DNA from 2 places in the Gordonia sp. w5E2 genome. Region 2 is predicted to be linked to the other one. Evidence: predicted binding sites of a transcription regulator. Region 2 holds the regulator's gene; the other holds the start of a gene.

Region 1 (15,849 bases), 800 kb from region 2:
TGGTCGTCGCGGGTGGTGCTGTCGTCGGCTGCGGAGGCGCGACGAGCGACGCCGCGACCGGTTGCTGTGCCGTTGCGGGGACAGCGCGGGGTGCCACCGGACGCGGCTGTGGGCGCGCCGCGGCGGCCTGTGCGGCGCGCATCCGGACCATCGTCTCCCGCTCGGCCGAGCGGCGCGGTGCGGGAACGGTGAACGGCGGCAGGTCGAGATCGTCGGCAGCGGCGAGCAGCGCGTCGCGCATCTCGAAGGCGTCGACGTAGCGGTCGCGCGGCCGACGTTCGGTGGCGCGCAGGATCACCTCGTCGATCTCCTCGGGCACGCCGTCGATGACATCGCCGGGGGCCGGGACGTCGTAGGAGAGTCGTTGGTAGGCGAGTGCAAGTGGCGAGTCGCCGTGGAAAGGCGTTCTGCCGGTGAGTAATTCGAACATCATGACGCCCATGGAGTAGACGTCGCTCCTGGCGTCGGCGTCGGCGGATTCGACCTGCTCGGGCGACAGGTACGCCGCGGTGCCCAGGATGACGCTCGCCGAGGTGACACCCGCTTCCGCGACCGCGCGCACCAGGCCGAAGTCGGCGACCTTGACCTCGCCCGCATCGGAGATCAGGACGTTCTCGGGCTTGATGTCGCGATGGACGAGTCCTGCTCGGTGCGCGGTGCCGAGACCGCCGAGGACGGGATCGGCGACAGCGACGACCGCGTGCGGCGGCATGGGTCCCCGCTCGCGCAGCAACTCGCGCAGGCTCCCGCCTTCGACGAGTTCCATCACGAGAAACGCGGTGCCCTCGTCGATGCCTTGGTCGTAGACCGCGACCAGGCCCGGATGTTTGAGGCCTGCGACCGCACGCGCCTCGAACTCGAAGCGGCGCACGAATTGTGGGTCGCCCGAGTAGCGTCGATCCATCACCTTGACCGCGACGTCGCGACCCAACCGCAGATCGGCGCCGAGATAGACCGCCGACATCCCGCCGCGCGCGATGGGCGCATCGAGACGATAGCGGTCCTCGAGGACCGCACCGAGCAGGGTGTCGGCCGGGCTGTTCACGACGTCGAATCTACCCGGCACCACCGACCGCCGGCCCATACCTGGACGCCGTGGCGTGTACCCGAATGACGAGTTGTGCACAGCGTGACAACCGCCTGTCGGCATGCGCGGCGAAACGGTAATCTCAGGCGGGTGAGTTCTCTGCCCCTCTCGACCGACACCCTCCCCGCCGACACCGCCACCTATTCACTCGACGACGTCGCAGCACGCCTGCATGTCTCGACGAACAAGGTGCGCAATCTCATCCGGGATCATCACCTGCTGGCGATCTCGCGTGACGGTCAGCCCGCGGTGCCGCGCGTGTTCTTCGACGACGAAGGCATCGCGAAACATTTCACCGGACTCGTCGACGTATTGTTCGACGGCGGTTACACGCGCGACGAGATCATGGCGTGGCTGTTCACCGAACAGGACGACCTCGGCCTGACACCCGCAGACGCGCTGCACACCCACTCGGCCCGCGAAGTCATCCGTCGCGCGCAGGCACAGGCGTTCTGACACCCCACATCCGACGGCCGAGAGCGCCGATCCGCAGCGGATCGGTCCGCATCACCGACGCGGCCGCGAGGCCACCGAGCGCCAGCGCCAACAGTGTCTCGGGCAGTTTGTAGAACAAGATCGAGTCGTCGGGCTGAAAGACGATCAGCATGAACGTCGAGATGCCGACGACGAGTGCGCGCACCCACGTCGGCAGTGTGAACGCGACGGCCAGACACAGCACCCAGGTGTAGTACCAGGGGAGCGTCGACGGTTCGAGGATCACGACGGCCAGCATGGCGAGCACGATGCCCGCCATCGCGTCTCGCTCGGAATGCCGCTGCCGCCACCACAACACGACGAGGATGACCGCGAGAAGCGCTTCGCCGATGAGCCGGGTGATCGGCAGGACGGTCTGCAGGTTGAGCGGAGTGAACGGCGCGGCGACGAGCGTCACGAGGTGGGCGACAACCGTCGGCAGCGTAAACCAATTCACGATCCGATCCGCCCAGCCCAAACCAGTGAGCCAACCCAGGCCGAGCCCGACGAGCGCGGTCCACGCCGCGAACACCGCAACGGTGATGCCCACGATCGCGGCGAGCACGAGAGCCACGTCGCGCGCGCCCACCTGGCGCCGTTGTCGAATGTGCGCCAACCAGATCCACAGCACGAAGGGGACCGCGATCCCGGCGGTGATCTTGATCGAGACCGCACAGCCGAGCAGCACGAGCCCGCCGACGTGTCGCCCGGTGACGACCAACGCCATCCCCGCGGACAACACACCCATCATGAGCAGCTCGACGTGCGGTCCGCCCACCAGGTGGATCAGGACGAGCGGGTTGAACAGCACGAGCCACAGCCCGGCGGCGGCCGACGCCCCGAAGTGGCGGGCGAGTCGCGGAATTGCCCAGAGCGACAACAGGAGTCCCGGCAGCAGGACCAGTCGCATGGCGAGCACACCCAGGATGACGTGATCACCGGTCACGGCGACGACAAGGTGTGTCACCCACACGAAGAGCGGACCGTAGGGCGCAGTGGTCGACGCCCAGACCTGCGCCATGCTGTCGACGAGTGGTCCCGGATTGTGGGCCGGGCCGTCGGCGTACGGCGAGAAGCCCGCCCCGAACAGGGCGCCCTGGCCGAGGTAGGCGTAGACGTCGCGACTGTAGAGCGGCACGGTCACCATCAACGGTGCGGCCCACGCCAGCACCCACCTGCCCAGGTGGAGCCCGCTGTGATCACGCGTGCGGTCGCACAGGATGCGCCCAAGGCGTATCCATGCGATCACCATGAGCGTCACGCCGACCCAGAATGTGATGCTGCACAGCGATTTACCGTGTCCGTAGGTGAGCCAGCTCAGTCCGGTGTCGGTCAGTATCGGGTGGTTGCGGGGGATGTCTGCGATGCCGAAACCGCCGAGCGACACCATGATCGAGCCGATCAGACCGGCGATGAGGGTACGCCGCGTCGTCAACGATCCGCGGTCCACACGCGCGTCTGCGGCCACCGTCACGTCGGTGCCCACGCTCAGGCGTCGCGATGCGCCATACGACGCGCGACGGCAACGAGGTCGGTGTACACGGCATCGTCGATGTCGGTGCTCTCGAGGGTGGTGACGGCGGAGTCGAGCAGCGTGTCGATCGTCCGCTCGACGTCGGCGACGGCGCCCACATCGGTCAGAATGCCACGCGCAGTGGCCAATTCGTCTGCCGACAGTTCGGTCCCTATGACCGAACGCAACGTGTCGCCGAGTGCGGGATCGTCCGCGTCGGCGCGGGACAGTCCGAGCGCGAGAAGTGCTGTCCGCTTACCTGCGACGAGGTCGTCGCCCGAAGGCTTGCCGGTTCGGACCGGATCACCGAACACGCCGAGAAGATCGTCCTGCAACTGGAACGCGATGCCGAGATCGTGGCCGACCGAACGTAGTTGGTCGACGAGTTCCTCGGAGGCACCCGCGGCGCGGGCACCGAGCTCGAGTGGACGCGCGACCGTGTACGCAGCCGTCTTGAACTCCATCACCCGATAGGCGGCCTCCGTCGATTCCTCGCCACTGACCTCGTTGACGATGTCGAGGACCTGACCGCCGAGGACCTCGGTACGCATGGCCGCCCATGTCGCGATCACTCCCGGTGGCAGGGGCGCGACTTGCGGACCCGTCAGAGGCCTTCCCGCGGGCGACACGGTCGCCGGGGCGTACCCGTGGACAAGGTCGTCGGCCCATGCGAGCGCGAAATCGCCTGCCAGAACAGCCGACGCGACGCCGTGTTCAGCCGCGTCGCCGCGCCATCCGGCGTCGCGATGGCCGCGCTCGAACACCCGGTGCACCGTTGGTCTGCCGCGCCGCGTGTCGGAGGCGTCGATGATGTCGTCGTGAATGAGCGCGCACCCCTGCACGAGTTCGAGGGCGGCACTGATCCGCAGTGCGTCGGCGTCGGTGAGGCCGGTCGGGACACCGTTGGCGTCGCTGCGGCCCGCCTGCCACCCCGCGTACGCGAAGACGGGCCGGATGCGCTTGCCGCCCGACAGCACGAAATCGGCGACGACCTGCGCCGACGACCCGACGACCGGCGAAATGGCGGCGGCTGTTGACACAGCGGTACCGAGGAAGTCGCGCAGCACGGATTCGACTGCGCCGGGAACCTCGGCGAGGCGCGTGGGGACGGGAGCGGTCGAGGTCACGTGTCACAGGCTAGCCCGTACACTGGTCCGGTGAATTCATCCGCCCCGGTGCCGTCCGTCGTCGAACGTCTGTCTGCGCCGCATCCGGGACAGGTGCCCTTCTCCGTCGAGTTCCTTCCACCGAAAGATGCCGAGGGCGAAGCACGCCTGTGGCGTGCGGTGCGTGTCTTCGAGCGGCTCAATCCCGCGTTCGTGTCACTGACGTACGGCGCGGGTGGCAGCACCCGCGATCGCACCGTGCGCATCGCGGGGCAACTCGCGACCGAGACGACGCTGGTGCCGGTCGCTCATCTCACCGCGGTGAACCACTCGATCGCCGAACTGCGCTCGCTGGTCGGCGCGTACGCGGATAAGGGCATCACCAATATCCTTGCGCTACGCGGTGATCCGCCAGGAGATCCGCTCGGTGAGTGGGTCAAGCATCCCGAGGGCGTCTCGTACGCCGAAGAACTCGTCGACCTGATCGGTGGACTCGGCCAGTTCCACGTCGGTGTGGCTTCCTTCCCCGAAGGCCACCACCGCGCTCCCGATCTCGACCACGACACCCGCGTACTGGTGAGCAAGCTCCGCGCAGGCGCCGAGTACTCGGTCACCCAACTGTTCTTCGACGTCGACTTTTACCTCCGCCTGCGCGACCGCGTCGCTGCTGCCGACGCCGAGCAGGGTGCCAAGCCGATCATCCCCGAGATCATGCCGATCACGTCGCTTGCCTCGGTCCGACGGATGGTCGAGCTGTCAGGCTCGGTCCTGCCCGAGAGCGTCGAGCGACGGTTGATCGCCGCCGCGGGTTCCGGTGAACAGGAAGACAGGGCAGCGGTGCGCGCGGTCGGAATCGACATCGCCACCGAGATGTCGCAGCATCTCATCGCCGAGGGCGTCCCCGGGCTGCACTTCATCAGCCTCAACTTCGCCAAGGCCACCTGCGAGGTACTCGACCGGCTCGGCGTCGACACCTCCGACGCCCTGCCGCTCGTCTCGTCGAACTAACCAGCGCCGGCCGGCGCAACTGCCCCGCTGGGAGGCCTAGCCGGCGGAGCCTGTGCTCTCCGGCTTCTCGCCGCCCGACGTCGTCGTCGCGGATTCTGCGTGCGCGGCAGGTGCGGTAGTCGAAGGCTGTGCGCTTGCCTTCGGAGTTGTCGTCTTCGGTGCCGTTGCCTTTTGGACGGGTGCGCTTCGACGCACCGGCCGCGGCCGCCCGGGGCGAGGGCTCGTGTCGCGGTGCGAGTACGCCAACCAGATGACGAGCGCGACGACGAGCAGGCACACGATCACGAGGAGCCACGTCCATCCGGTGAACGCCGCGGTCGCGGGGTCGGGGTATGTCGCATCGGCGATGAACTCGGTGACCTTGCCCGGTTCGGGTGTCCACGTGACCGAGGTCTCCGAATCCTGCTTCGCCACGTTGCTCGCGGTGATCGGACCAGCGAACGCCAGGGTGAACTTGAGGTAGTCGCGTTCCTCGAGTCCGTTGAGATCTGCACTGCCGCGGAAGCGCACGACGTCGCCGCTGCGCTTGGCGTTCAGCTCCATCGTCATCGACGTGTCGCCGAACGCGTTGGCGACGATGTCGCCGAGCTGACTGAGCTGACCGGCGGTCAGATCGGAGAACGTCGCCCTGGTACCGACCCGGCTGGCGCCCTGCCCTGTGGTTCCCGGCTGTGTCCCGGTCGACGGTGCGCCTGCGGATGGGGCGCTTGCGGACGGGGCGCCCGGAGACGGTGAAGCCGACGGGTTCGCCGAGTCGCCCCCACCCGTGTTGGGGCCTTCGCGGTAGTCGGAGGTCGACACGTTGTTGCGCATCGATTCGGGAATGTCGAGTCGTGGCGCGCCGCTGGGATTGTCCGGCGAGGTGGCGACGATGACCGTGCCGGCATACCGGTCGCCGACGGTGGTCGAGCGGGTCAGACACCCCGACAGCAGAGGAATGGCCGTGAGCAGGATCAACACCGACGCGACCGCGGTTCGCGCGGAACGTCTGCGCGTCGGATCGGTCGGGCGTCGCGTGGTAGCCGGTTGCACGTGCTCATCGTGCCAGAAGGGCACCGTCGCCTCGCACACCCTGCGGCGTGTGTCAGGCGGGGAGTGTCGGATGGGGAGTGTCGGATGCGGGGTGCCGGATGGGAGCGTCAGCGACGCCGTCGGCTCGCCGCGATCGCGAGCTGCCCTGCGATCCGCCCGCTGGCACCGGTCACCCCACCGCCGGGATGCGTCGACGCCCCGGCGAGGAAGAGTCCTGCTGCCCCGGGCACACGGTGCCCGGCCAGGTCGGGGTGCGGCCGATAGACGAACATCTGGTCGATCGTCATCTCGACGTGCATGATGTTGCCGCCGACCAGCCCGAGTTCGGATTCCAGATCGGCCGGCGTCTGTACATAACGATGGTCGACCGACGCACTGAACCCCGGTGCGTGGCGATCGACTTCGGTGAGGATCTCGTCCACGGCGACCGAGCCGGCCGTCGACCACTGTCCTTCGCGCAACTGTCGGGGATGCCACTGCGACCATACGGTGATCGAATGTCGTTGTGCGGGAGCAAGTGTCGGGTCGATCGCCGAGAAACTCATCACAACGCACGGTGGGCGCGGTGGTAATTCGCCGACCGAGGCCGCGGTGTACGCGCGACGAAGCTGTGCACGATCGGTGACGAGGAGTCCCAGCGCCGAATGCACGCCGTGCGGTGGAAGGTCCGACGGCAGGTCGCGGTAGGCGGGGAGTGCGCGTGTGCCGAGCCGGACTGCCATCCCGATGCCGGAGCCGATGTCGATCTCGCGCCGCCACCGATCGATCTCCGCTGGTGGGGCAGCTCGCCCGGCGTCGAGCATGTCGAGTGTCGCGATTATGTGGCAGGCGGCGATCACCTGGTCGGTGCAGTGGCTGTCCTCGCCGGTCTGAACGCACCAATGATCGCCACAGCGGCTGATCGACGTCGCGGGCGATCCGGTGAGTACCTGTGCGCCGTCGGCGTCGAGGCGATGCAGGAGGGATTCGGTGAGCGCGCCGCTGCCGCCGACCGCCCTGCCAGGGGGAATCCGATGCATGAGTGCCGCGAACCCGACCATGGGTGCGGTACCCGGCGCGTTCATCGGCGGACCCGATTGCGCGCCGAACCAGGCGAGAGCCGCTTTGAGTCGTTCGGAGGTGAACCAGCGATCGAGGAGGGCGTCGCCGGACATCATCAGTTCCTGGGTCGCCGACATGAGCGACCCCGCACGTCTACCGATGAACCCGGTACGGGCGGTGTGGGCGGTGTTTCCGATACCGGTGAATGCCCGTCCGAACCGGGGGAGCGTTGCCGGCGAGTTGAACGCGTCGAGCACAGCCCGCGACCGCGGACCCCACACGTCGACGAATCGTCGGTAGGCGTCCGCGTCGGCGTCTGAGCACGCGGCGGCGATCGACGCGCAGGTCGCGTCGAGGTCGGTGCGGAACACCAACGGTGGTCCGTCCTGCGTCGCGGGTGCGAAACCCCAAGGGTCGCAGTCGATATAGCGCAGACCGTGCGCGGAAAGTTCGAGCTCGTCGATGATCGGGGAGTGTCGGATCATCAGATGCGCCGACGATCCGCGATCGACTCGATAGCCCGGAAAGCGTTCGACGGTCGAAACGGCGCCGCCCGGGATGTCGTCGCGTTCCACGACGAGCACAGAACGTCCCGCGCGGGCGAGGTAGGCGGCCGCGATGAGGCCGTTGTGACCTGCACCCACGACAACGGCGTCGTGCCGGGGCTTATGGCCTGAGCCGCCTCGGCGGCTCACCGCGCCGCCGCTGGTGGCGTACCTGTGAGAGGTTCGGTAGCCGCGTCGAGCGGGAGTCGTCGACCGAGGAAAGCGAAGGGTCGTGGGTCGCCGGTGAAGGTGAAGTGGCGCAGCACATCGTCGAAGCCCATCCTGCGGTAGAGGGACCACGCCCGATTTCGTTCGGCGGGAATCTCCGGGGTGGACAGTAGGACGTGGTCTTCTTGACGGTCGCTCAGCAGCGCGGTCAGCAACCATTCGCCGATGCCGTGGCCCTGAGCGGTCGGGTGGACGTGGAGTTCGGTGAGTTCGAAGTAGTTGGTTGCGATGCGTTCGATGGTGTCGCGGTCGCAGCCGGACAGTCGGAGACCGGTTCTGAGCTGGTGATTCCACCACTGGTCGTCGGCGCCGCGATAGCCGTAGGCGATGCCGACCATGATCTCGTGCCCGGACGGCGACACCGGAGGGCCGATTCGTCGACGCTCCGCGTCGGGGTCGAGCCGGATGTCGGGGGAGACGGCCGTCAGCGCCGCGTATGCGGTCCACCCGCGTCGTGCGATGTGTTCGCGCCAGAGCGGAACCCGGTGGTGCTCGGTGCCACGCGGGTAGTCCATCGCGGTCACGTAGACATTCAGGGCAGCGTCGAGCCAGGCCGGGGAGTCCTGGCCGGTCAACCGAACGAGTCGGGTCGCCAACTGCTCGTTGTCCTTCCTCCCGCAGTCCGCCGCGCGCGTCGCGTTCCTGGCAGGCCGCAGCCGATCGGGAATGTCGGTACCGAGTTCTACGCTTCTGCTGTCGGGAATGGGGCCACATCTCCTCTTGAAGAGTGTCGCCGTTCTAGCTATATTGAATATGTCGAACGGGTGTTCGATGAACGTGCCTCCGCAAGCCGTTCTGCGTCACCCACGACAGTCTGGGCGGTCCGGCGACGGACGAGGGAAGCGTGCATCGCCGGACCGTACCGGGACTTGGTCACACAGGAACGACTTGGTCACACAGGAACGTGAAAGCCGCTCGGGTGTCGAGCGGACGCAACACCGAAGGGAGCGCGAGATGGCAGTCCATAGGCCGACGCGCGGCACAGTGCGTCACGCACGGCGAGGTGCAGTGGTGCGTCCGGAGATCGACCCGATGGTCGTCGTGCGTGCTCGCGACCTCCTCGATCGCGCAGAGATCCTGGTCGAGAATGCCGACGGCGTGCCAGACGACGCCGAACGGTTCCGCCAGTACTACTTGGCGGCGCTGCGGGCGGCAGGAGCGGCACTCGCGGTGTACGAACCACCCGCGAAGCGCGCATCTCGACGCGTGTCCCCAAATGCGTGGTCGCGGATCTCGTCGGCCGTTCCTGATCTGGCAGAGTTCGCCGAAGCGTTTGCCCGGATGTCGTCTGTGCGCATGGAGATCGAGTCAGGCCTGCGTCGCTCCGTCGAGGGTGCGACGGTCGTGGCGCTCCGCTCCCGTGTGTTGTCGTTTCTCGACGCCGTCGAAGACATCATCGTCGCCTACGAACAGGGAAAGCTTGCGCACCAAGCGGTCGACCGGTCCGACTACGGCTACGACCACATCGCCTGATTCATCGGTTCGTCCGCGCCTGCGGTTCGCGCTTCGCGGCCGAAGGCGCCCGTACGGCGGTTGTGATCGGCGGTCGTTTCACCCGACGTGATCACAGGACCCGAATTGTCGCTATTGGCGGCTTCGATGTGACGGTCGGGTGGTTATGGTGGTCGCGCTTGCAATCACCTCGTATCATGGAAGCAGTGAGCCGCGAACACATGTCACGAGACTGGCGTCCGCGGTCGCCACAATCTCGTTGATGTGTGAATCGGCAACGTAGTAAGGAGGGTCGGTGCCACTCTCGGAGCACGAGCAGCGCATGCTCGAACAGATCGAAAGTGCTCTTTACGCCGAGGACCCGAAGTTCGCGTCCAGCGTGAAGCGTCGGCGGCTTGGCCGGTCGTCGGGTCGTCGTCGTCTTCAGGCGGCGGCGGTCTTCGTCGTGGGTCTTGTGCTGCTCGTCGTCGGCCCATTGGTGGGCCTCAGCGTCGCCGGGCTTCCCGTCGTCAGCCTCATCGGATTTCTCGTGATGTTCGGCGCAGGCCTCCTCGCTCTGTGGGGCGGTGGCCGCTCGGGTCCCGAGAATTCGGCACCCGCCGAGGCCCCCGCGCGGCCGGCAGGCAAGCGCAAGTTCACCGAGCGCATGGAAGAACGGTTCAACCGCCGCTTCGACCAGGAGTGACCCAGGCGCCTGATTGATCAGGCGTCTCCCTTCGGCCACATTGTGTGTCGTATCGAAGGATGTGTGTGCTGCAGCACCCACGGCCTTCGATAAGACACACATTCACGCCTCCACCACTCCTTGAGATAGTCAGATCTCACAAACAGCAGGGCAACACATCGCACCAATGTGTTGCCCTGTTGTCGTATGCGGGTGAGCACGCCGTGTCCGCACCGGCCCCCGCCGGCCACCTCACCTCTAACCCTGCCTTCTGGTGGGCAATGCACCCATCCGCTCGGGTCTGCCTGATCGAACCTCCCACTCCGGAGCTCCCGCGACGCCGCCGCCAGCTGTGCGGCCCCTGATTCCCCACGCCGCCCCACCGCGGTCCCCACAGCGCCCCACCGCCTTCCCCACATCTCCCCACCCGGGCACAAAACTGGCTCCCATCAGTCACTTTGATGCTGTTTCGTCCTTCTGGACACACGAATGGCGGGCTGGGACACGCGGCGCGTGGTGTCATCCACCACCGCGTTTCTCTGCGTTGACCTGCAGCAATAGTTGTTGATAGCGACTTCAGGGGGTGGAAGGGGTGGAAAGTGGTGGAAAGTGGGGTACTGTGGCAGCACTGGGTGAGACGAACCGGAACGGATCGCTCAGGGGGCAGGAGGTGTCGACATGTCGTCAGTTCGATTTGTCGGCACCTACACACCCAAGTTGGACGACAAAGGGCGACTGACATTGCCCGCCAAGTTCCGCGACGCACTGGCAGGAGGCGTGATGGTCACAAAAGGCCAAGACCACAGCCTGTCGGTGTTTCGAGCCGAGGAGTTCGACGAGATCGCCGCCCGAATTGTGGAGGCATCCCGTAACGATCCGCAGGCACGAGCCTTTCAGCGCTACTTCTTCGCCAGCACCGAGGAGCAGCGCCCGGATGGGCAGGGTCGGATCAGCTTGTCTCCCGACCATCGGGAGTACGCGGAGCTGACCAAGGAGTGCGTGGTGTTCGGCAGTTTCGATCACCTGGAGATCTGGGACGCGCAGAAGTGGCGCGAGTACCAGAACGAGCACGAGGAGAACTTCTCGGCAGCCAACTCGGCCGCATTGAACGCGGTCTTGTAGCCGAGGAATGGCACACGATGGACAGGGCTTCGGGTGGATCGAGGCCCCGGTCCGGAACGACCCTGGCGTACTTCCCCAACGCCAGGTGCGCGACCGGACCGGGACCCCGCTTCACCCGGCGAGACTCTTCGCACGGACCGGTGTCGGTGCCAGGGATTCAAGATGAGTGTGCGTGGCCGCAACGGGTCGGGGCGTGCAGACAGCACGCGTCGGGAGGTGATTCGGTGAACGCGCCACACGACGACGAACGTCGTTCCGGAGAATTCGGCCACGTGCCCGTCATGGCACGGCGGATCACCGAACTTCTCGCACCGGACTTGACCCACTCTGGTGCCGACCACTCGGAAACCGACCGTCCGGTGTTCGTCGACGCGACGTTGGGCGCCGGCGGCCACAGCGAACTCATACTCACCGAATTCCCCGACGCGCGTGTGATCGGCATCGACCGTGACGAGTCGGCGTTGAACATCGCACGTGATCGCCTCGCCCGCTTCGGCGACCGGATCTCGTTTCACCAGTCTCGATTCGACGGCATCGACGACGTCCTCGCCGAGGCAGGCGTCGACCACATCGACGGCGCGCTCTTCGATCTCGGTGTGTCGTCGATGCAACTCGACCGCGCCGATCGTGGATTCGCCTACGCCGTCGACGCCCCGCTGGACATGCGGATGAATCCGGACGACGACCTGACCGCGGCAGACGTGCTCAACACGTACTCGCACGGCGACCTCGCACGGGTGCTGTCGGAATACGGAGAAGAACGCTTCGCAGGCAAGATCGCGTCAGCCGTTCTCCGGGCCCGTGAGACCGAACCCTTCACAACGAGTGGGCGGCTCGTCGAATTGCTTTATGCCGCAATTCCTGCGGCCACACGTCGGACCGGTGGGCATCCCGCGAAGCGCACGTTCCAGGCGCTGCGGATCGAGGTCAATCACGAACTCGACGCCCTACGTCTCGCGTTGCCCGCAGCGCTCGATGCGCTCGCGGTGGGTGGACGCGTGGTGGTGATGAGTTATCAGTCGCTCGAAGACCGAATTGTCAAGCGCGAGTTCGCGTCTCGTACCACTTCGACGTCGCCACCCGGCCTTCCGGTCGAACTGCCGGGAACCGCACCCAAATTCAGACTCGTCACCCGAGGTGCCGAGCAGGCAGGCGAGGCCGAGCTCGCCGAGAATCCGCGGTCTGCCCCGGTACGGGTCCGCGCCATCGAACGTGTCGAGAGGAATCGGTCATGACAGTGCTCGACGACCGCACCGTCGCCGACAGCGCAGGTGCAGCCACCACAACGCCAACCCGTCGTCCGCGTCGGGAGAATCTCGAATCCGAGCGTGCCAACCGCTCGCGAGCAGCCCAACGTGCGCTCGATCGCCGTCGCAATCGCGTTGTGGCGCAGGGCTCTACGCGGACGCGCGGTGAGCGCGATTCGGCCGTCCGACGTGTCTCGCTGTTCACTCGTGCGCGGTCGGTTCCGTTCGTGGTGCCCGTTCTCGCGCTGCTCGTCGTGGGTCTCGGGTTGAGTCTCTGGCTGTCGACGAAGGCCGCGCAGGATTCCTACCGACTCGGAATCGAGCGCAAGGTCAACCAGTCGCTCGTCGACCGCCGCGACAGTCTCAAGCGCAGCTACGAGTCGGGTGACTCGGCGCCCGAATTGTCCGACAAGGCAGCGAAATTGGGGATGATCCCGGTTCAGAATCCGGCCCGGATGGTTGTCGGCGCCAATGGTAAGCCCAAGGTGCTCGGCGATCCCGAGCCCGCATCCGGCAAGCCGATGGGGACGATCAACCCCGACGACAAGCCCGATCCCACCAGCAAGATCGACAAGAGCAAGGTCAGTGATTCGATGGGCCTCGGGGGTGCGGACGCATCGGACTCGAGTGCCGCCCCGTCCGGTGATGCGGCCAGGTCCGGCGATAGCAACTCGTCCGGCGCCGGCTCATCCAATTCGCCAGCGCCGAACAACAATACGGCTCCTGGAACCAACACCACGCCGACCCAGAACCAGGGCGGCGACGCCCCGGCACGCGCCGATGCTCCCGCGCGCGCTGACGCTCCGGCGCCGGGGGCCGCTGCCGCACCCAATCCGAATGTTGCACCCTCGGCTCAGACGAATGGCAACCCGCCGAGCGCAAATTCGGCGGGAGCCCGTTAGGGCAGTGGACAATTGACAACCATGACACGCGCCAGTTTTCAGCGGATCGGTGAGCGTTTCGACCCGCCCACTGCGCAGCCCCGGTCAGGGCGACGCCCAGCACCTGCGGGCGGAGGGTCGGGTACCGGTGGCCGCGGAGGCGGACGGGGTCGAGGTCCCCGCACCTTTGAATTCCGTAGTCGCGCTGTAGGAGTCGTGATTCTCCTCGTGGTGTTGGCGGTGGCGATCCGGATGATCGTCGTGCACACCATCGAGGCGTCGTCGATCTCGGCGGAGGCGGCGCAGCAACGCGAGTACACCCAGGTGCTGACGGCCAAGCGTGGGGCCATCCTCGACCGCAACGGGCGCCCCCTCGCGTACACCGACGAGGCGCGTTCACTCACGTTCCTGCCCAAGGCAGTTCGCAAGTCGATCGAGGCCGAGCACAAGAAGAACCCCGAGTACCCCGATGTGGACAAGAGGCTCAAGGAGATCGCCGACGGTGTGTCGTCGGCGCTCGGCGGATCGATCAGTTCCGACGATCTGCACAAGAAGCTGACGAGCGACGACGGGTTCGTGTATCTCGCGCGATCGGTCAGTCCCGAGGTCGCGGCACGGATCGTCGCCGACTATCCCGAGGTGGGCGCCGACCCGCAGGCGATCCGTCTCTATCCGGGTGGCTCGCTGGCGGCCAACGTCGTCGGCGACGTCAACTACGACGGAAACGGGTTGATCGGTCTCGAGGCGTCGATGGATTCGGTACTCGCGGGGACCGACGGATCGAAGACGTACGACCGCGGCTCCGACGGCGCGGTGATCCCGGGTAGCACCCGCAACGTGCACCCGGCCATCAATGGCGCCACGGTGAAACTGACGCTCGACTCAGACATCCAGTGGTTCGTGCAGAGCGAGGTCAACAAGGCCAAGCAGGCGTCCGGCGCGAAGTCGGCGTCGGCGGTCGTGCTCGACGCGAAGACCGGCGAGGTGCTCGCGATGGCCAACGACGGAACGTTCAACGCATCCAAGCCGCTGTCGGAACAGACCAAATCCGACCTGGGCAACCCGGCGGTCACCTCGCCGTTCGAACCGGGGTCGGTGAACAAGATCGTCGCTGCCTCCGCCGCCGTCGAATACGGGCTGACCAGGCCGGACGAGGTGTTGCAGGTGCCGGGCAGTATCAACATGGCCGGAGTCACCGTCAACGACGCGTGGTCGCACGGCGTCGAGCCGTACACGACGGCGGGCATCTTCAGTAAGTCGTCCAACGTCGGAACGCTGATGCTGGCCAAGCGTGTCGGTGAGCAACGGTTCGCCGACATGGTGAAGCGCTTCGGGCTCGGGCAGCGGACCGGCGTCGGCCTTCCGGCAGAGAGCGGTGGAGCGGTTCCCGCGCTGAGTCAGTGGTCGGGTGGTTCGTTTGCCAATCTGCCCATCGGGCAGGGCCTCTCGATGTCGCTCCTGCAGATGACCGCGATGTATCAGGCGATCGCCAACGACGGTCTCCGTGTGCCACCGCGCATCCTCGAGTCGGAGCAGCGCGACGGCGGCAACGTCGAGGATGCTGACCGGCCCGCTGGTGTCCGAGTGGTCAGTCCGCAGACCGCGCGTACGGTTCGCGACATGTTCCGCGGGGTCTTCCAGGAGGACCCGATGGGCGTGCAGTCGGGAACGGGCTACAAGGGTGCGGTCTCGGGCTATCAGATGTCGGGCAAGACGGGTACAGCGCAGCAGGTCGACCCGGCGTGCGGGTGCTACTCGAACTCGAGCTACAACATCACGTTCGCAGGCATCGCTCCTGCCGACAACCCGCGCTTCGTGGTGGGCATCATGCTCGACAACCCCAAGCGAAGCTCCGACGGCAGCGGCGGACAGTCGGCGGCGCCGCTGTTCGGGACGATCGCCTCGTGGATTCTGCAGCGCCAGCAAGTGCCGCTGTCTCCCACGCCTACGCCGTGGATCAAGCTCGAGGCGCGCTGATTTGCCGGTGGGCGCGCCGTCACGAATTGTCCTGACGGTATCGTGAGTGCGTTCCGGAGAGCGCGCATCCGCACATCCCCGGGTTCGAGCCGCACCGGCGCGAACACGCGACACCGATACCACTGCTGAGGGAGGCGATCGCATCATGGCGTCGAATCGCCGGTCCGCAGGACTGAACAGACCAACTCACGTCGAACCCACGGCCGTCTCCGTGCTCTCGACCGCCACCGGCGCACGACTCGACCTGATCGGGACGGTGCCTGCCGATGCCGCCGTCTCCGGGGTGTCGCTGCGTGCGCAGGACATCGTCGCGGGCGACCTGTTCGCAGCGCTGCCGGGCGGCCGCACGCACGGCGCCAGGTTTGCTGCCGAGGCCGTCGAGCGTGGCGCGACGGCGATCCTCACCGACGCGGCGGGCCGCGCAGAGCTCGGACGGGTGCTCCCGCCCGACGCCGCGTGCGCGGTACTCGTG
Region 2 (15,849 bases):
CATCATCGAGTCCGAGTACATCGGCCAGCGAGGCCACGACCGCAGCCGACGGATTGCGGTCGCGTCCACGTTCGAGCCGCACAAGGTATTCGACGCTGATGCCGGCGAGACTGGCAACCTCCTCACGACGCAGACCGGGCGTACGCCGCGGGCCGACCGTCCGCAGACCGAGCGTCGCAGGGTCGACACGCTCGCGGCGGGCGCGCAGGAACTCTCCGAGTGCGGTCATAGCGAAAGTCTAGGCTCGCAGCGATCGACAGCCAGGTAGTGCGAGGACCCCTCACGACGCGGTCTGTTCGTGCCGTCCGAGCCGCTCGATCCTTGTAGCTATGACACAAGAAGCCAGGACGAAACAAGCACTGCCACATGAAGCACTGACACAACACGAGAACACCGCAACTCTCGACGGCCGCATCGCGGTGGTGACCGGCGCAGGTACGGGTATCGGCGCCGCGACGGCAAGGACGCTGGCGGCGCGCGGAGCACGCGTCGCGCTGCTCGGTCGTCGAATCGACAAGCTCACCGACGTCGCTGACGAATTCGACGGCCTCGCCATCGCGACGGACGTCAGTGACCCCCGTGCCGTCGCCGCAGCGTTCGAGGAAGTGACGGAGCGCATCGGCGCACCCGATCTCGTCGTCGCCAACGCCGGTGCGATGCTCGCGGCGCCGTTCGACGACGCCGACCGCGACGAGTGGCGTCGAATGCTCGATGTGAACGTGATGGGCGTACTCGACACCGCTCGCGCCGCCATCCCGGGCTTGCGCGCGGCCGCGGCGGACGGACGATCCGCCGACCTCGTGCTGATCAGTTCAATCGGCGCGCACATCGTGCTACCGACGTACGCGGTCTACACGGCGACGAAGGCCGCCGTGTCGCACCTCACACGAACGCTCCGAGCAGAGCTGGGCCCCAACGGTATCCGTGTGCGGGTCATCGAACCGGGAATGACGGAGTCAGACCTCGGCCACGACATGACCTACCCGGGTTCGAAGGAGTTCCTGGCGGGTTTCGCCGTACAGAACCCGCCGATCCCCGCCGCCGCGATCGCGGAGGCGGTCGCCTGGTCGGTATCGCTTCCGGCTGCGGTCAACGCCGCGTCGATCGAGGTCTTGCCGACGGCACAGGGCTGAGCGACCGGCCCAGCGCTTGACCGACCGGCCAAGCTTTGACCGGCTCAGCCCAGCGCTGCGCCGATACGGTCGGCCAGCTCGCCGACCTCGGCGGTCGTCATCACGAACGACGGCGACACCTGCAGCGCGCCCTGCCCTGCGGCGCGGGTGCTCACGCCGTGCTTACGCAGAGCACCGACCGCTGCGGGCGCCTGCGCCGGGTCGGCGAGTTGGACGGCCGTGACCACACCGAGTCCGGTGCGCACCTCCGACACCGCGTCGAGGTCGGCGAGCGGGGCGAGCTTGTCTGCCAGATCGCCCTCGAGCCTCGCCGCCTCGGCAAGGAGTCCCTCCCGCTCGATGATGTCGAGGTTGGCCATCGCGGCTGCCGCAGCTCCCGCGTGGCCGCCATAGGTGTAACCGTGACGCCACCAGACACCACCGGCGTAGAAGGGTTCGGCGACGCGCGGCGCGATGAAGACCGCACCCATCGGGACGTACCCCGACGTCAAGCCCTTCGCTGTGGTCATCATGTCGGGTTGGAGATCAAAGCGCGCCGAAGCGAACCAGCTCTCGCCTCCGATACGGCCGAAGCCGGTCACCACCTCGTCGGCGACGAACAGCACATCGTTGTCGCGGCAGATCTGTCGGACCTCGGCCAGATAGCCCTCGGGCGGAAGGTAGATGCCGCCCGCGCCGATGATCGGCTCGCAGAAGAACGCGGCAACCTTGTCGGCACCGACGCGTTCGATCAGTCCGAGCAGGCTCTTGGCGTCGTCCCACTCGACGGTCTGGGCGTCGGGCATCAGGGTGCCGTAGCCGTCGTGGTTACCCGGGATGCCCGCGAGTGAGGTGCCCGCGACATGCATGCCGTGGTAGGCCTTGGTACGGCCGACGATCATCGTCTTCTCCGGCTTGCCGACCTCCACCCAGTAACGCCGCGCGAGTTTCGCCGCAGTGTCGATCGAGTCGCTTCCGCCGGAAGTGAAGAAGATCTTGCTGCCGGGAACCGGCGCGATTGTCGCGAGCCGATCGGCAAGTGCGTCGGTGACGTCGGCGGTGAGATCGCCGAATCCCGAGTAATGCGCGAGCGTCGAGAGCTGATCGGCCACCGCCTGCGCGACCTCGGTGCGCCCGTGACCGATATTGGTGAACCAGAGACCAGCGGTGGCGTCGAGATACTCGTTGCCATCGCGGTCCCACACGCGGGTGCCCTCACCCCGCGTGACCACAAACGGGCCGCTTGCGCTGACCGACCCCATATCGGCGAATCCGTGCCACAGTGAACCTGACATGCGCTCAATGATGCCCGGCGGCATCGCGGTCAGGGCACTCAGGGTCAGGTCAGCGCACCCAGGGTCACACTCTGGGTCATCGGTCGGAGGTCAGACTGCGTTGACCCATGCGTCGACACATATCCTTGAGTGATCATGTCCGTCTCCCCCGAATCACAGCCCAGCGAGTCCACCGCCGAGGCGACGCAACCTACTCCGACGGACCAACGCTCACTTCGACGCCGGCTCGCCGACCTGACGATCGTCGACCAACACCGCCTTCGACGCCGCGTCGACAAGCTCGGTGCATCGTCGAACGCGGATGCGGTGGCGGCACTCTCGCGCGACATCGACGCCGCATCACGCCGCGTCGAGCGTCGTCGAGCATCAGTTCCGGTGCTCGAGTTCCCACCGGAGCTACCGGTGTCGGTGGCCCGCGACGAGATCGCCGCCGCGATCGCCACTCACCAGGTCGTCGTGATCGCGGGCGAAACCGGGTCGGGCAAGACCACGCAGCTGCCCAAGATCTGCCTGGAGCTCGGCCGAGGCGTGCGCGGCGCCATCGGTCACACCCAGCCGAGGCGTATCGCCGCCAGTTCCGTGGCGCGACGTATCGCCGACGAGACCAACACCGAGATCGGCGACGCCGTGGGGTATTCGGTGAGGTTCTCCGACCGCTCCGGCGCCGACACGCTCGTGAAGGTGATGACCGACGGCATCCTGCTCCGCGAGATCGCCACCGATCCGATGCTGCGCGCCTACGACACGCTGATCATCGACGAGGCGCACGAACGAAGCCTCAACATCGATTTCATCCTCGGCTACCTGCACCGACTGCTCCCCCGTCGCCCCGACCTCAAGCTCATCATCACCTCGGCCACGATCGAACCCGACAGGTTCGCGCGGCATTTCACCACACCCGACGCCGAGGTCCCCGTGCTCGAGGTGTCGGGGCGGGCGTATCCCGTCGACGTCCGCTACCGCCCGCTCATCTCCTCCGACGGCCCCGACACCGGTGACGAACGCGGTGGCGGCGAGCACGCCGACCTCGACCAGATCCAGGGCATCGACGCCGCCATCGACGAGTTGTGGGGACGCAGTAACGCCGGGGGTGACATCCTGGTGTTCCTGCCAACCGAACGTGACATCCGCGAGGCGGCGGACTCACTGTCCCGACGCGTCGCGGCAGGCGCCGAGGTGGTTCCGCTGTACGCGCGATTGTCGATCGCCGAACAACAGAAGGTGTTCACACAGTCGCGCGGCAACCGAATCGTGTTGTCCACCAACGTCGCCGAGACGTCGCTGACCGTCCCGGGTATCCGCTACGTGATCGACACGGGCACCGCACGTATCTCGCGATACTCGGCGCGCACCAAGATCCATCGACTTCCGGTCGAACCGATCTCACAGGCGAGCGCCCGCCAGCGCGCCGGGCGGTGCGGGCGAGTCGCCCCCGGCATCTGCATCCGCTTGTACAGCGAGGCCGATTTCGACGCCCGTCCCGCCTTCACCGACCCCGAGATTCTCCGCACCGATCTCGCGTCGGTCATCTTGCAGATGGCCTCGCTGCGGCTCGGCGACATCGCCGACTTCCCCTTCGTCCAACCTCCCGACGCACGCGGTATCCGCGACGGAATCGGGGTTCTCACCGAACTCGGCGCGATCACGACGACCGACAAGACCGACACCACACCGCGGTTGACACCTGTCGGACGCACGATGTCGCGCATCCCGGTCGAGCCTCGGGTCGCGCGCATGCTGATCGCGGCACACGAATCCGGTTGTCTCGCCGACGTTCTGGTCATCGCTGCCGCACTGTCGATCCCCGACGTCCGCGAGCGACCCGGCGATCATCGCGAAGCCGCCGACGCAGCCCACAAGCGGTTCGTCGTGCCCGGCTCCGACTTCATGGGCTACCTCGCACTGTGGCGCTACCTCCAGGAGAAGCGACAAGAACTGTCCGGCAACCAGTTCCGCCGCACCTGCGAACGCGAGTTCCTCCACTACCTCCGCATCCGCGAGTGGCAGGATCTGCACCGACAGCTTCGGCGCATCGTCGACGATCTCGGCTGGTCGTCGAAGGAGTCTGGCGAGGCCGAGGCGTCGCACCACACCGATGCGATCCACCAGGCGATACTGTCCGGGCTCCTGAGCAACATCGCCGCCCGCAACGCCGAAGGTCGGGAGTACACGGGCGCACGCAACACGACCCTGATGATCTTCCCCGGCTCGTCACTCTCCAAGAAGCCGCCCGCGTTCCTGATGGCCGCCGAGATCCTGGAAACGTCCCGGCTTTTCGCGCACACCGTCGCGGGAATCGACCCTCTGTGGGCCGAACGACTCGCAGGCGACCTGGTCAAACGCACATACAGCGAGCCGCACTGGTCGTCGAAGCGCGGTGCCACGATGGCATACGAACGCGCGACGCTCTACGGCGTCCCGCTGGTGGCCCGACGCCGCGTCGACTACGGACCCATCGACCCTGCCGCCGCGCGTGACATGTTCATCCGGCACGCCCTCGTCGAAGGTGATTGGAAGACGAATCATCCGTTCTTCGACCGCAATCGAGCACTGCTGTCCGACGCCGCCGAGGTCGAACACCGCGCTCGACGCCGCGACGTGGTGATCACCGAGGACCAACTGTTCGACTTCTACGACCATCGCATCGGCGCGGAGGTCACCTCGGCACGCCATTTCGACACCTGGTGGAAGAAGGCGCGCCGCGCCGACCAGTCGCTGCTCGACCTCACCCCGGAGGACGTCGCCGCCGACGTCCACGTCGCCGATGCCGACTATCCCGGCGAGTGGCAACAGGGCGATACCCGCTACCGCCTGCGATACCGATTCGAGCCCGGCGCACCCGATGACGGTGTGTCCGTGCTCATTCCACGCCCGCTGTTGCGACACGTGCGCCCGGCGGGCTTTGACTGGCTGGTCCCGGGAATGCGGAGCGAACTCGCCACCGAGTTGATCAAGACGCTGCCCAAGACGATCCGCAAGACGATGGCACCGGCCGGGCGATTCGCCGATCTCGCCCTGTCTCGTCTCACCCCACGCCGCGAGCCGCTCATCAACGGCCTCGCGCGTGAGCTGTCGACGATCACCGGGCAGACGATTGCGGCCGACGACTTCACTCCGGAGCGACTCCCCGCCTACCTTCGCATGAACTTCGTCGTGATCGATGACCGAGAGGAGTCGGTCGCTACCGGCAAGTCCCTCGCCGAGCTCCGCCGACGCATCGAGGGTGAGGCGCCCGCGCCGACGCCGCGTCGGGTGTACACGACGTGGACGGCCGACGGAATCGGAACACTCGCCGAGTCGAGCGTCGATAGCGTTGCCGGACAACAGATCACGCGATATCCGTCACTCGAGGTCGTCGACGGAGAGCGTAACCGTGGGGTGGCGCGGACGCTCGCGACGTCGGACGCCCAGCGACGTGCGCAATTGCACGGTGCCGTCATCGAACTGCTCGACCACGCGATCCCGCCGCTCTCACGCAAGATCAGCGCCGGGCTCGACCCGGCCGGTCGGCTGGCACTGAGCCAGAGTCCCTATGCGTCACCCGACGCGCTGTATGCAGACTGCACCCGTCGGGCGATTCGCGACATCGCTCCCGCAGCAGTCGATTTGGGCTCGATCCGCACACCCTCGGCCTTCGATGAGCTGGTCTCGACACTGCGACCGCGTGTATCGGCTGCGGCGCCGGAGTATTTCGCTCTTGCTGTCGATGTGTTGCGTGAGGTTGCTCCCCTGCGTGCCGAGATCGACCGCCACTCGGGTCAAACAGCAGCCGACGACGTCGCCGAACAGTTCAACAACCTGGTCTTCGACGGATTCGTTCTCGCAACGGCTAGCGAACACCTGCAGCACGTTCCGCGATACCTGACCGCCGCACGACAGCGCCTCGAGCAGCTTCCTGCCGCCGCGAACCGCGACCGCGAGGGAATGGCCGCCATCGACAGGGTCACCGAACGATGGAACCAGCGCCTGACACAGCTTCCCGAATCGCGCCGAGACATCGTCAGCGAGGAAGCTCAGTGGATCGTCGAGGAGCTGAGGGTGAGCCTCTTTGCCCAGAAACTCGGTACCGCCTATCCCATTTCGGAGAAACGGGCGCTACGAGCTCTTGACCGACTCGGTTGAGACCGGACCCGCCGGACTCGACGCAGCATCGACAGTGTCGTCGCGGGTGGCGGGCGTGTCGAGGTCGTCGGAGCCTTCGTGCGAACCGGTGAGGTTGCCCTGGAGGTCGTCGATCTCGCGTTGGAAGTCTTCGAGCGAATCGAACGACCGGTAGACCGAGGCGAAACGTAGGTACGCCACCTCGTCGAGGTCGCGGAGCGGGCCGAGGATGGCCAGACCGACCTCGTTGCTGGGGATCTCGGCCGAACCGGACGACCTCACCGCGTCTTCGACCTGCTGAGCCAACTGTGCGAGATCGTCTTCGTTCACGTGACGTCCCTGGCATGCGCGTCGTACCCCGCGCATCACCTTTTCTCTGCTGAACGGCTCGGTCACACCGTTTCGCTTCACGACTGCCAGAACAGCACTTTCGACTGTGGAGAACCGCCGCCCGCACTCGCTGCACGCGCGACGACGCCGGATCGCCTGCCCCTCATCGGCGACACGCGAATCGACGACCTTGGTGTCTTCGTTCTTACAAAACGGGCAGCGCATGTAGTCCTCGTGCAGATCTCGGGACGCAGCGGCTCCGTCGGTCTGGCTCGGTCCGATCGTCTGACGACCGGCGGAAGCGAGACCGCAGCGGTGACCGTGTCGGTTTCCGACTGGACCCTGTGACATCGAGAATACCGCCAGCGCTCAGCGGTACGCGGGTGTGACAAGCGGTTGGCCAACGCGCAGCCCACTCGACGGCAGATCGTTGAGGTCGATGATCTCGTCGATGACTGTCTGACGCGGCACATCGGGCGCGACGCGTGCCGCGATCGAGCTCAGCGATTCGCCGGAACGCACGTGGACCACCTGCGTCGAGGTCGAGGACGGCACGCTCGCCCGCTGGTAGTCGGCGCCGACGGTCCCGACCACCCACACGGTCAGTGCCAACCCGACTCCCGCGAGCACCGCCAAGACCGCTGCCCGGCGCCGACGGGCCGCCACCAGCTCTCCGACGCCACCGGCGCATCGCGTGCCCGCAGGCCGCGTTGAGGTGCCGTGATCGAACGCGATCCGACGCCGAGGCCGCGGCGCGACGTCTGCGACGGCGGTCCGTCGGGACTCAGTCGTTCGAACGCGCCCCGCCACACTTAGCTCGTCGCTACGCGCGGGATTCGACGGTGCACGTCCACTGACCACCGTGGCGCGGTGAACTCGGGGACGCGTCGTCGATGCAGGTCGCGGCGTTGCAGATCGGGTGGTCGGCGGTGTTGCCGCGGATGCACTCGACGTGCTGGGAATCGTGCGGGTCACCGGGTTGGTCATCAAGCTGGTCATCGCTACCTCCAATGGTCGATCAAGCGTTCGATGAACTGATGTTCGAGTTCTACCAGAGGGGTCCGACAAAGTCCTGCGACACGTCGAACAAATGTTTGATGTTGTCAGTGGCCTCCGCTACTGTCGGCGCCAGACGATGGAAGAAAGACGCACCCCACCCCGCTTCACAGCAGCACCCGGTTCACAACAGCACCCGCTTCACACATCAGGAAGGACGGAACCGATGACAGAGAAGTCACGACGCGGCCCGTCGTCGCCCAAGGGCAACGGTCGCAGCGTCGAAGGCAAGAAGAGTGGAGGCGGCGAGGAGGCACCGATCCATCCGGCCGTCGCCGAGGCAACACTCACCGATCGCCAGCGTGGCGTCCTCGATGTGATCCGAAAGTCGGTGCGCGAGCGTGGATATCCGCCGAGCATCCGAGAGATCGGCGACGCCGTCGGCCTCACGTCCACGTCATCGGTCGCACACCAGTTGCGCACCCTCGAGCGCAAGGGCCTGTTGAAGCGCGACGCCAACCGTCCGCGGGCGGTCAACGTCTCCGAGGCTCCCGATGCACATCACTCCGATGCCATCAACGGAGATCTCCCGACCCCCACGTTCGTTCCGGTACTCGGCCGTATCGCGGCGGGCGGTCCGATTCTCGCTGAGGAGGCGGTCGAAGACGTCTTCCCGCTTCCGCGTGAGCTCGTCGGTGAGGGCTCGTTGTTCCTGCTCCGCGTCGTCGGCGAATCGATGATCGACGCCGCGATCTGCGACGGCGACTGGGTTGTCGTGCGTCAGCAGAATGTCGCCGACAACGGCGACATCGTCGCAGCGATGATCGACGGCGAGGCGACGGTGAAGACCTTCAAGCGCAAAGACGGCCACGTCTGGCTGATGCCGCACAATCCGCTCTTCGATCCGATCCCCGGAGACGACGCCGCCATCCTCGGCAAAGTCGTCACGGTGATGCGACGGGTCTGATGCGCCGAACGGGCCCCGCAGGTCGTTGACCAGCGGGGTCTGTGTCAGCCGTCGAGTTGCTCGGCGGCTGCGCGTCGGGCGAGTGCCGGACTCGAGGTGGCAAGTGCGGCAGCGGCGGCAGCCCGGCACTGCTCCATCGTCACCGTCGACAGCTTTGCTCCGACTGCGGGCGTCGCCGCCGGAGCCGCCGACAGCGAGGTGACTCCGAGCCCGACGAGCACACATGCGAGCGACGGGTCGGCCGCGGCCTCGCCACAGACTCCGACGGGTTTGCCCTGCTGGGCGCCGGCGGTCGCAACCTGCGAGATGAGTGCGAGCACCGCCGGTTGCCACGGGTCGGTGAGTTCGGCGAGTTCTGCCGACATCCGGTCGGCGGCCATCGTGTACTGGGTGAGGTCGTTGGTTCCGATCGACACGAAGTCGACCTCGGCCAGAATCGCCGGCGCCAGGATCGCCGCTGCCGGGATCTCGATCATCACGCCTGCCGTCAGACCACGCTGACGGACGAGTTCGGCGAACTGTGCGGCCTCCGCGGCCGTGGCGATCATCGGTGCCATGACCCACGGCGTCGTGCCGGACTCCTCTGCCGCGCGCGCAATCGCGTCGAGCTGAGTTCGCACGATGTCGGGGTGGTCGTCGCCGATGCGGTTGCCGCGTACGCCGAGTGCGGGATTCGCCTCGTCCGGGTGCTCGATGAAGGCCAGCGGCTTGTCCGAACCGGCGTCGAGCGTTCTGATGACGACTTTTTGGCCCGCGAACGCCTCGAACACGTCGCGGTACAGCCGCGTCTGCTCGTCCACATCGGGCTCATCCGCCCTGTCGAGAAACGCCAACTCGGTGCGGAACAGCCCGATGCCCTCGACTGGCGCATCGGCAGCGCTGCGCGCGGAGACGCCGTCGGCAACATTCGCGAGGATGGCGACGGCGGTGCCGTCGGCAGTCCGGCCGGGGCCACGCCACGCAGCAACAAGCGCGGCCTCCGCAACGCTGCGCTCGACGAGTTCACGCGCCTCGGCCCCCTCTGGTTCGACGGTGATCGACCCCGCGCCTCCGTCGAGCAAAACCATTGTGCCGCTGGTGATCTCACTAAGTCGCGCCACAGCGACCACGCACGGGATGCCCAACTGCCGCGCGATGATGGCGGTATGACTGGTCGGTCCGCCGAGACGCGTGGCCAGCCCGACGATCACCGCGGGATCGAGCCCGGCGGTATCCGCGGGAGCGAGGTCGTCAGCGAAGAGAATCGACGGGTGACTCGGCGTCGGAATCCCCGGTTCCGGCTGGCCGAGCAACTCGGCGACCACTCGGTCACGAACGTCGTTGAGGTCGGTGATCCGCTCTGCCATCAACCCGCCGAGTTTGGCGAACATCTCGGAGAACTGCGCCGTGGCCGCGACCGCGGCGGCGGGCGCCGACGCGCCCTTCGCGACACGAGATTTCGCCGCACCGATCCATCCCCGATCCTCGGCCAACCCGGCGGTCGCAGCAAGGACCTCGGCCGCAGCTCCCGACGCGTGTGACGCGCGATGACGTAGCCTGCCCGCGACGACTGCCGCGGCGGCGACGAGGCGTTCCGCCTCCGCGTCCCGCTCGTCCTCGGCCAGAACGCGATCGGTGCCGAGTGACGTCTCGTCGTACGTGACGCGCCCACCCGGCCACAACACCGGCCCGTAGGCGAACCCTGCGACGACGGGTGTTCCCGACAACTCTCCTTGACCGTTCATGGTGACCCGATTCTCCGATACCAGGTGCTTCTCCATTGCGTCTGCTGCCTTCCGGGTCGATCGGCCGGGTGCGGTGATCTGTGAGGGATACCCGGCGTCGTGAATTTCTGTGATCAAAGTTACTCGAAACACTTGACTTGTCAACACACACGGGCGTAAACACAGATATATCAACATCGAATGCCACACAGAACCAAACTCACGATGATCCGCAGAAGCCAGATCCACAGCAGCCGGATCCACAGAACACAGACCCACAGATGGTTCGCCGAAGCGCGAGCCACACCACAGATCGGAGTCGACAGGTGTACGCCGAAGAGCGACAGCGAGCAATAGCCGATCAGGTGCGCGCGCACGGCCGCGCATCCGTAACCGCCCTCGCCGACAGGTTCGACGTGACGAGCGAGACGGTGCGCCGCGACCTCGCGGTCCTCGAGCGCGCAGGTAGCGTGCAACGCGTCCACGGTGGAGCAGTCAAGGCCGGGACGGTCGAGGTAGTCAACGAGCTGGGACTCGACCAGCGCGAGTCCTCCCACACCGCAGAGAAGGCCGCGATCGCACGCGCTGCGATACGGTTTCTGCCCTCGGACGGTGGATCGGTGATCTTCGACGCCGGAACCACCACCTACCAGGCCGCCAAGCTGCTGCCTTCGGATCGCAGGCTCACGGTGATCTCCACGAGCCTCCAGCTCGGGCAGGCACTCACCGCGCACGAGCGGGCCACCCTACTCATGGTCGGCGGTCGAGTCCGCGGACTCACCCAGGCCGCAGTCGGAGCCGAGACCGTCGCAGCGCTGCGAAAGATGCGTGCTTCGGTTGCCTTCGTCGGCACCAACGGGATCAGCGAAGGCCACGGCCTGTCCACCCCCGACGCGGAAGAAGCCTCGGTCAAGTCGGCCATCGTCGCCGCCGCGCAGCGCGTCGTAGTGCTGGCCGACTCGTCGAAGATGGAACGCGAGGACTTCAGCTCGTTCGCTCCGCTCGACGAGGTGGATGTCCTGATCACCGACGACGGGATCGACCCCGAGTTCTCCGCGGCGCTCTCGGCACACGGCATCGAGGTCGTGATCGCATGATCCTCACAGTCACAGCCAACCCGAGTCTCGACCGCACCCTGGAGATCGCAGGACCGTTGATGCGGGGCGAGGTGCAACGCAGTACCTCCACCCGGGTCGAGCCGGGCGGCAAGGGAGTCAACGTGTCCCGCGTCGTCGCGGAAGCCGGCATCCCCACCGTCGCGGTACTACCCGCGCACGCCGACGACCCGCTGCTCACCGCCCTCGACGCGGTCGCACTGCCCTATCGCACGGTCGATATCGACGGCCAGATCCGCACGAACATCACGGTCGCCGAAAACGACGGAACGACCACGAAGATCAATGCGCCCGGCCACACCCTCACACCTGCCGAACTCGACGATCTGACAGCGCTCGTACTCGGCAGCGCCGAGGACGCGTCGTGGGTGGCACTGTGTGGCTCGCTTCCGCCGGGAGTTCCCGACGACTGGTATCGACGCATCTCCGATCGCCTCGTCACGAGCGGACGCCGCGTGGCGATCGACACGTCGGGCGCACCCCTGAGCGCGGCGATGTCGGGGCCCATCGACCTGGTCAAACCCAACGACGAAGAACTCGCCGAGGTCAGTGGTATCGCCCCAGCCGAACTGGCCGCTGCCATCGCCTCGGGCGACTACCTGCCCGTCGTGGCGGCGTCGCGCACGCTGATCGCCACCACGCAGGGAGCGGTACTCGCGACCCTCGGTGCGGCGGGTGCGGTACTCACGACCGCTGAAGGCAGTTGGCTGGCCACTCCCCCGCCGATCGTGCCGCGCAGCACCGTCGGGGCAGGCGACGCGTCGCTGGCCGGATACCTCATCGCGTACACGGCAGGCGCCTCCGAACCCGACCGTCTCCGCACGGCAGTCGCCTACGGCTCGGCGGCCGCCGGACTTGCGGGGACGCAACCGCCGCTTCCAGCACAGGTCGACGTCGACTCGGTCGATGTCGTCGAACTCTCGGGAGCCGCCCCGATCACGTGACCCCACAGCCTCCAGACCCTGTACGCGAACCGCCACGAAGCTCACCGACCAGAACCGGAACACCCCCTCCGGCCGCACAGAAGTAGAAGGAAAACCCATGTCCGACAACATCATCACCGCAGCGACGGTGCATCTCGATGTCGACGCCGGCAGTGATCCCGCCGCCGTCATCACCTATCTCGCCGAGAATCTCGGCGAGGCCGGGCGCACGACCGATCCATCCGAACTGAGCCGCGCCGCGCTGGCCCGTGAGGCAAAGTCGGCAACCGGGCTGCCCGGTGGGATCGCGATTCCTCACGCACGGGCCGCATCGGTCACCACTGCCAGCCTTGCGTTCGCCCGACTGTCCAACAAGGTCGACTTCGGTGCCCCCGACGGTCCGGCCGACCTCGTATTCCTCATCGCAGCACCCGAAGGCGCTGCGTCCGACCACATGAAGCTGCTGAGCTCGCTCGCACGAGCGCTCGTGCGTCCCGACTTCGTCGCCGCCCTCCGCGAGGCGCCGAGCGACGAGCGCGTCGTCGAACTCGTGGATGAGGCCATCAACCCTGCCCCGGCAGGCTCTCCGTCGACATCCGCCACGCCTGCGGCGAGCTCGGCCGCCGCTGCTGCGACCGCGTCGCCAGCAGGCGCGAAGACCGCGAAGACACTGAGTCCCGATTCGCAGAAGCGCCCCTCGATCGTCGCGATCACCGCGTGCCCGACCGGAATCGCACACACCTACATGGCCGCGGACGCACTCAAGTACGCCGCGGAACGCGCGGGCGTCGACTTCCACGTCGAGCCGCAGGGATCGTCGGGCACGACGCCGTTCACCCCTGACGTCATCGCCGGTGCCGACGCCGTCATCTTCGCCACCGACGTCGGCGTGAAGGGCAAGAGCCGCTTCAGCGGAAAGCCGGTCATCGAGTCCGGGGTCAAGCGCGCCATCAACGAACCCGACAAGATGATTGCCGAGGCCGTCGAGGCGTCGCGCAATCCGCACGCCTCGCGCGTCGACGGGTCGGCAGACGACGGTGCCGGCGCAGCGGAGGGATCGGCGTCGAGCCTGTCGTTCGGCAAGAAGATCCAGCAGGCACTCATGACCGGTGTCAGCTACATGATCCCGTTCGTCGCGGCAGGCGGACTGTTGATCGCGTTGGGCTTCCTGCTTGCCGGATACGAGATCGCCAACAAGACACTCGATTCATCCAAAACCCTGTCCGACGGCGCCTACATCGCACTGAACAACAGCCTCTGGGATCTACCCGCGGGCGGTCTCGGCCAGTACCTCGGCGGTGTCAGTTTCGCGATCGGCGCGCTCGCCATGAGCATGCTGGTACCTGTCCTCGCGGGTTACATCTCGTTCGCGATAGCCGACCGTCCCGGTATCGCACCCGGTTTCGTCGCAGGCCTGGTCTCGGTTGCCGTCGGCGCGAGTTTCATCGGAGGTTTGATCGGTGGACTCATCGCAGGCGCCGTGTGCCTCGCAATTTCCCGACTTCCGTTGCCGCAGTGGGCACGTGGACTCCAGCCGGTCATCATCATCCCGCTGTTCGGCAGCCTGATCGTCGGCGGTCTGATGTTCATGTTGCTCGGCAAGCCGCTCGCCTGGGTCACCACCCAGCTCACCGACGGTCTCAACAGCATGAGCGGCAGCTCCAAGATCGTCCTCGGCGTGGTCCTCGGACTCATGATGTGCTTCGATCTCGGTGGACCGGTCAACAAGGCCGCGTACCTCTTCGCCACCACCGGTCTCGCGATCGGCGACACACCCCAGCTCGAGATCATGGCAGCGGTCATGTGTGCGGGCATGGTTCCGCCGCTCGCGATGGCACTCGCCACCGTCATCCGCCCCGGACTGTTCACCGAGCCCGAGCGCGAAAACGGTAAGGCCGCTTGGTTCCTCGGCGCTGCATTCATCTCCGAGGGTGCGATCCCGTTCGCAGCGAAGGACCCGATCCGCGTGATTCCGTCGATGATGGCGGGTGGCGCACTCGCAGGCGCTCTGATCATGGCCTTCGGAGTCACTCAGCGTGCGCCGCACGGCGGCATCTTCGTCTTCTTCACGATGAACCACTGGCTGCTCTTCCTCGCCGCGCTTGCGGCGGGTACGGTCCTCGGCACGGTATGCGTCGTCGCGGCCAAGCAATTCGGGCGATCGGCCAGCCGCCAGACAGCGGCACCCGAGCTCGAGACCATTCCCGCCTGAGATCACCAGTCCCGACATAACCCCATCTGCAAAGGAGCAAATAATGCCAAGCACCACCGTCGAGGTCGGATCAGCCGTCGGATTGCACGCACGACCAGCAACGATCATCGCCGAGGCAGTCGCCGACGCGGGTACACCCGTGACGATCTCGGTCGTCGGAGGCGAACCTGTCGACGCGGGATCGGCACTGCTGATCATGACGCTCGGTGCCGAGAAGGGAACCGCGGTCGTCGTCGAATCCGACGATCAGGCAACGCTCGACGCCATCGCGAAGCTCGTCGCCGCCGACCTCGACGCGGAGTAGACCCCTACTGCTTCAACGAGGCCAGTTCTCCCGCCAGCGCCGAGGGCACACGGACACGCATCCGGGTGCCCTCGGTGCTGTGGTCTGTGGTGAGAACCTCGCCCTCGCGGTGAATTCGTGACACCAGATCGCCTCGCGTGAACGGGATGTCGACGGTGAGTTCCACGTCGTCGCGACCCACGAACTCTCGGACCGCCTCGAACAGTTCGGGCAGTCCCTCACCGGTGCGCGCCGAGACGTACACGACGCCCGCTGAGTTGGGGCCGTGCGTACTACCGCCCGCGCCGAGCATGCCGCGCAGTTCGGTGAGCCGGGACGCATCGATGGCATCGATCTTGTTGATCACCAACAACTCCGGGGGTGGCGCGACTCCCTCTTCGGCCACGACGTCGTTGATGACCCGTCGGACCGCCGTGATCTGTTCCGCGGGGAACGGGTCGCTGCCGTCGACGACGTGCAGTACGAGATCGGCATCGACGACCTCCTCCAGCGTCGACCGGAATGCCTCGACGAGTTGCGTCGGGAGATGGCGGACGAAGCCGACGGTGTCGGTGAAGACCAGTTCGCGGCCGTCCTCGAGAGTCGCGCGGCGCGTCGTCGGATCGAGGGTCGCGAACAGCGCATCCTGCACGAGCACACCCGAACCCGTCATGGCGTTGACCAGACTCGACTTACCCGCGTTGGTGTATCCCGCGACGGCGATGCGCGGCACAGCGCCCCGCAGCCGCGCAGAGCGCTTCGTGGTTCGGGCGGTGCGCATTTCGCGAATCTCGCGGCGCAGCTTGGCCATT

Evidence for each region. The regulator LexA, encoded in region 2, represses DNA repair genes until DNA is damaged. The targets are predictions, from matches to a motif close to CGAACANNTGTTCG.
Region 1: the regulator LexA is predicted to act here: its motif matches at 8,792-8,805, upstream of RND64_RS13290 (SAV_6107 family HEPN domain-containing protein).

Annotation. Positions count from the first base shown of each region.
Region 1 is NZ_CP144213.1:2,955,980-2,971,828, reverse strand. Features, by position in the region: gene RND64_RS13330 (protein kinase domain-containing protein) at 1-1,045, opposite strand, end outside; gene RND64_RS13325 (Rv2175c family DNA-binding protein) at 1,178-1,543, shown strand; gene RND64_RS13320 (alpha-(1->6)-mannopyranosyltransferase A) at 1,512-3,047, opposite strand; gene RND64_RS13315 (polyprenyl synthetase family protein) at 3,050-4,201, opposite strand; gene RND64_RS13310 (methylenetetrahydrofolate reductase) at 4,202-5,188, shown strand; gene RND64_RS13305 (LppM family (lipo)protein) at 5,225-6,220, opposite strand; gene RND64_RS13300 (phytoene desaturase family protein) at 6,328-7,905, opposite strand; gene RND64_RS13295 (GNAT family N-acetyltransferase) at 7,953-8,630, opposite strand; gene RND64_RS13290 (SAV_6107 family HEPN domain-containing protein) at 8,989-9,507, shown strand; gene RND64_RS13285 (DUF3040 domain-containing protein) at 9,782-10,171, shown strand; gene mraZ (division/cell wall cluster transcriptional repressor MraZ) at 10,829-11,272, shown strand; gene rsmH (16S rRNA (cytosine(1402)-N(4))-methyltransferase RsmH) at 11,497-12,507, shown strand; gene RND64_RS13270 (hypothetical protein) at 12,504-13,421, shown strand; gene RND64_RS13265 (peptidoglycan D,D-transpeptidase FtsI family protein) at 13,443-15,377, shown strand; gene RND64_RS13260 (UDP-N-acetylmuramoyl-L-alanyl-D-glutamate--2,6-diaminopimelate ligase) at 15,523-15,849, shown strand, end outside.
Region 2 is NZ_CP144213.1:2,153,376-2,169,224, reverse strand. Features, by position in the region: gene RND64_RS09885 (helix-turn-helix transcriptional regulator) at 1-229, opposite strand, end outside; gene RND64_RS09880 (SDR family oxidoreductase) at 330-1,133, shown strand; gene RND64_RS09875 (aminotransferase family protein) at 1,178-2,407, opposite strand; gene hrpA (ATP-dependent RNA helicase HrpA) at 2,543-6,529, shown strand; partial or broken gene nrdR (transcriptional regulator NrdR) at 6,629-7,063, opposite strand; gene RND64_RS09860 (LysM peptidoglycan-binding domain-containing protein) at 7,208-7,837, opposite strand; gene lexA (transcriptional repressor LexA) at 8,154-8,801, shown strand; gene ptsP (phosphoenolpyruvate--protein phosphotransferase) at 8,846-10,561, opposite strand; gene RND64_RS09845 (DeoR/GlpR family DNA-binding transcription regulator) at 10,831-11,601, shown strand; gene RND64_RS09840 (1-phosphofructokinase family hexose kinase) at 11,598-12,563, shown strand; gene RND64_RS09835 (PTS fructose transporter subunit IIABC) at 12,661-14,754, shown strand; gene RND64_RS09830 (HPr family phosphocarrier protein) at 14,798-15,058, shown strand; gene hflX (GTPase HflX) at 15,063-15,849, opposite strand, start outside.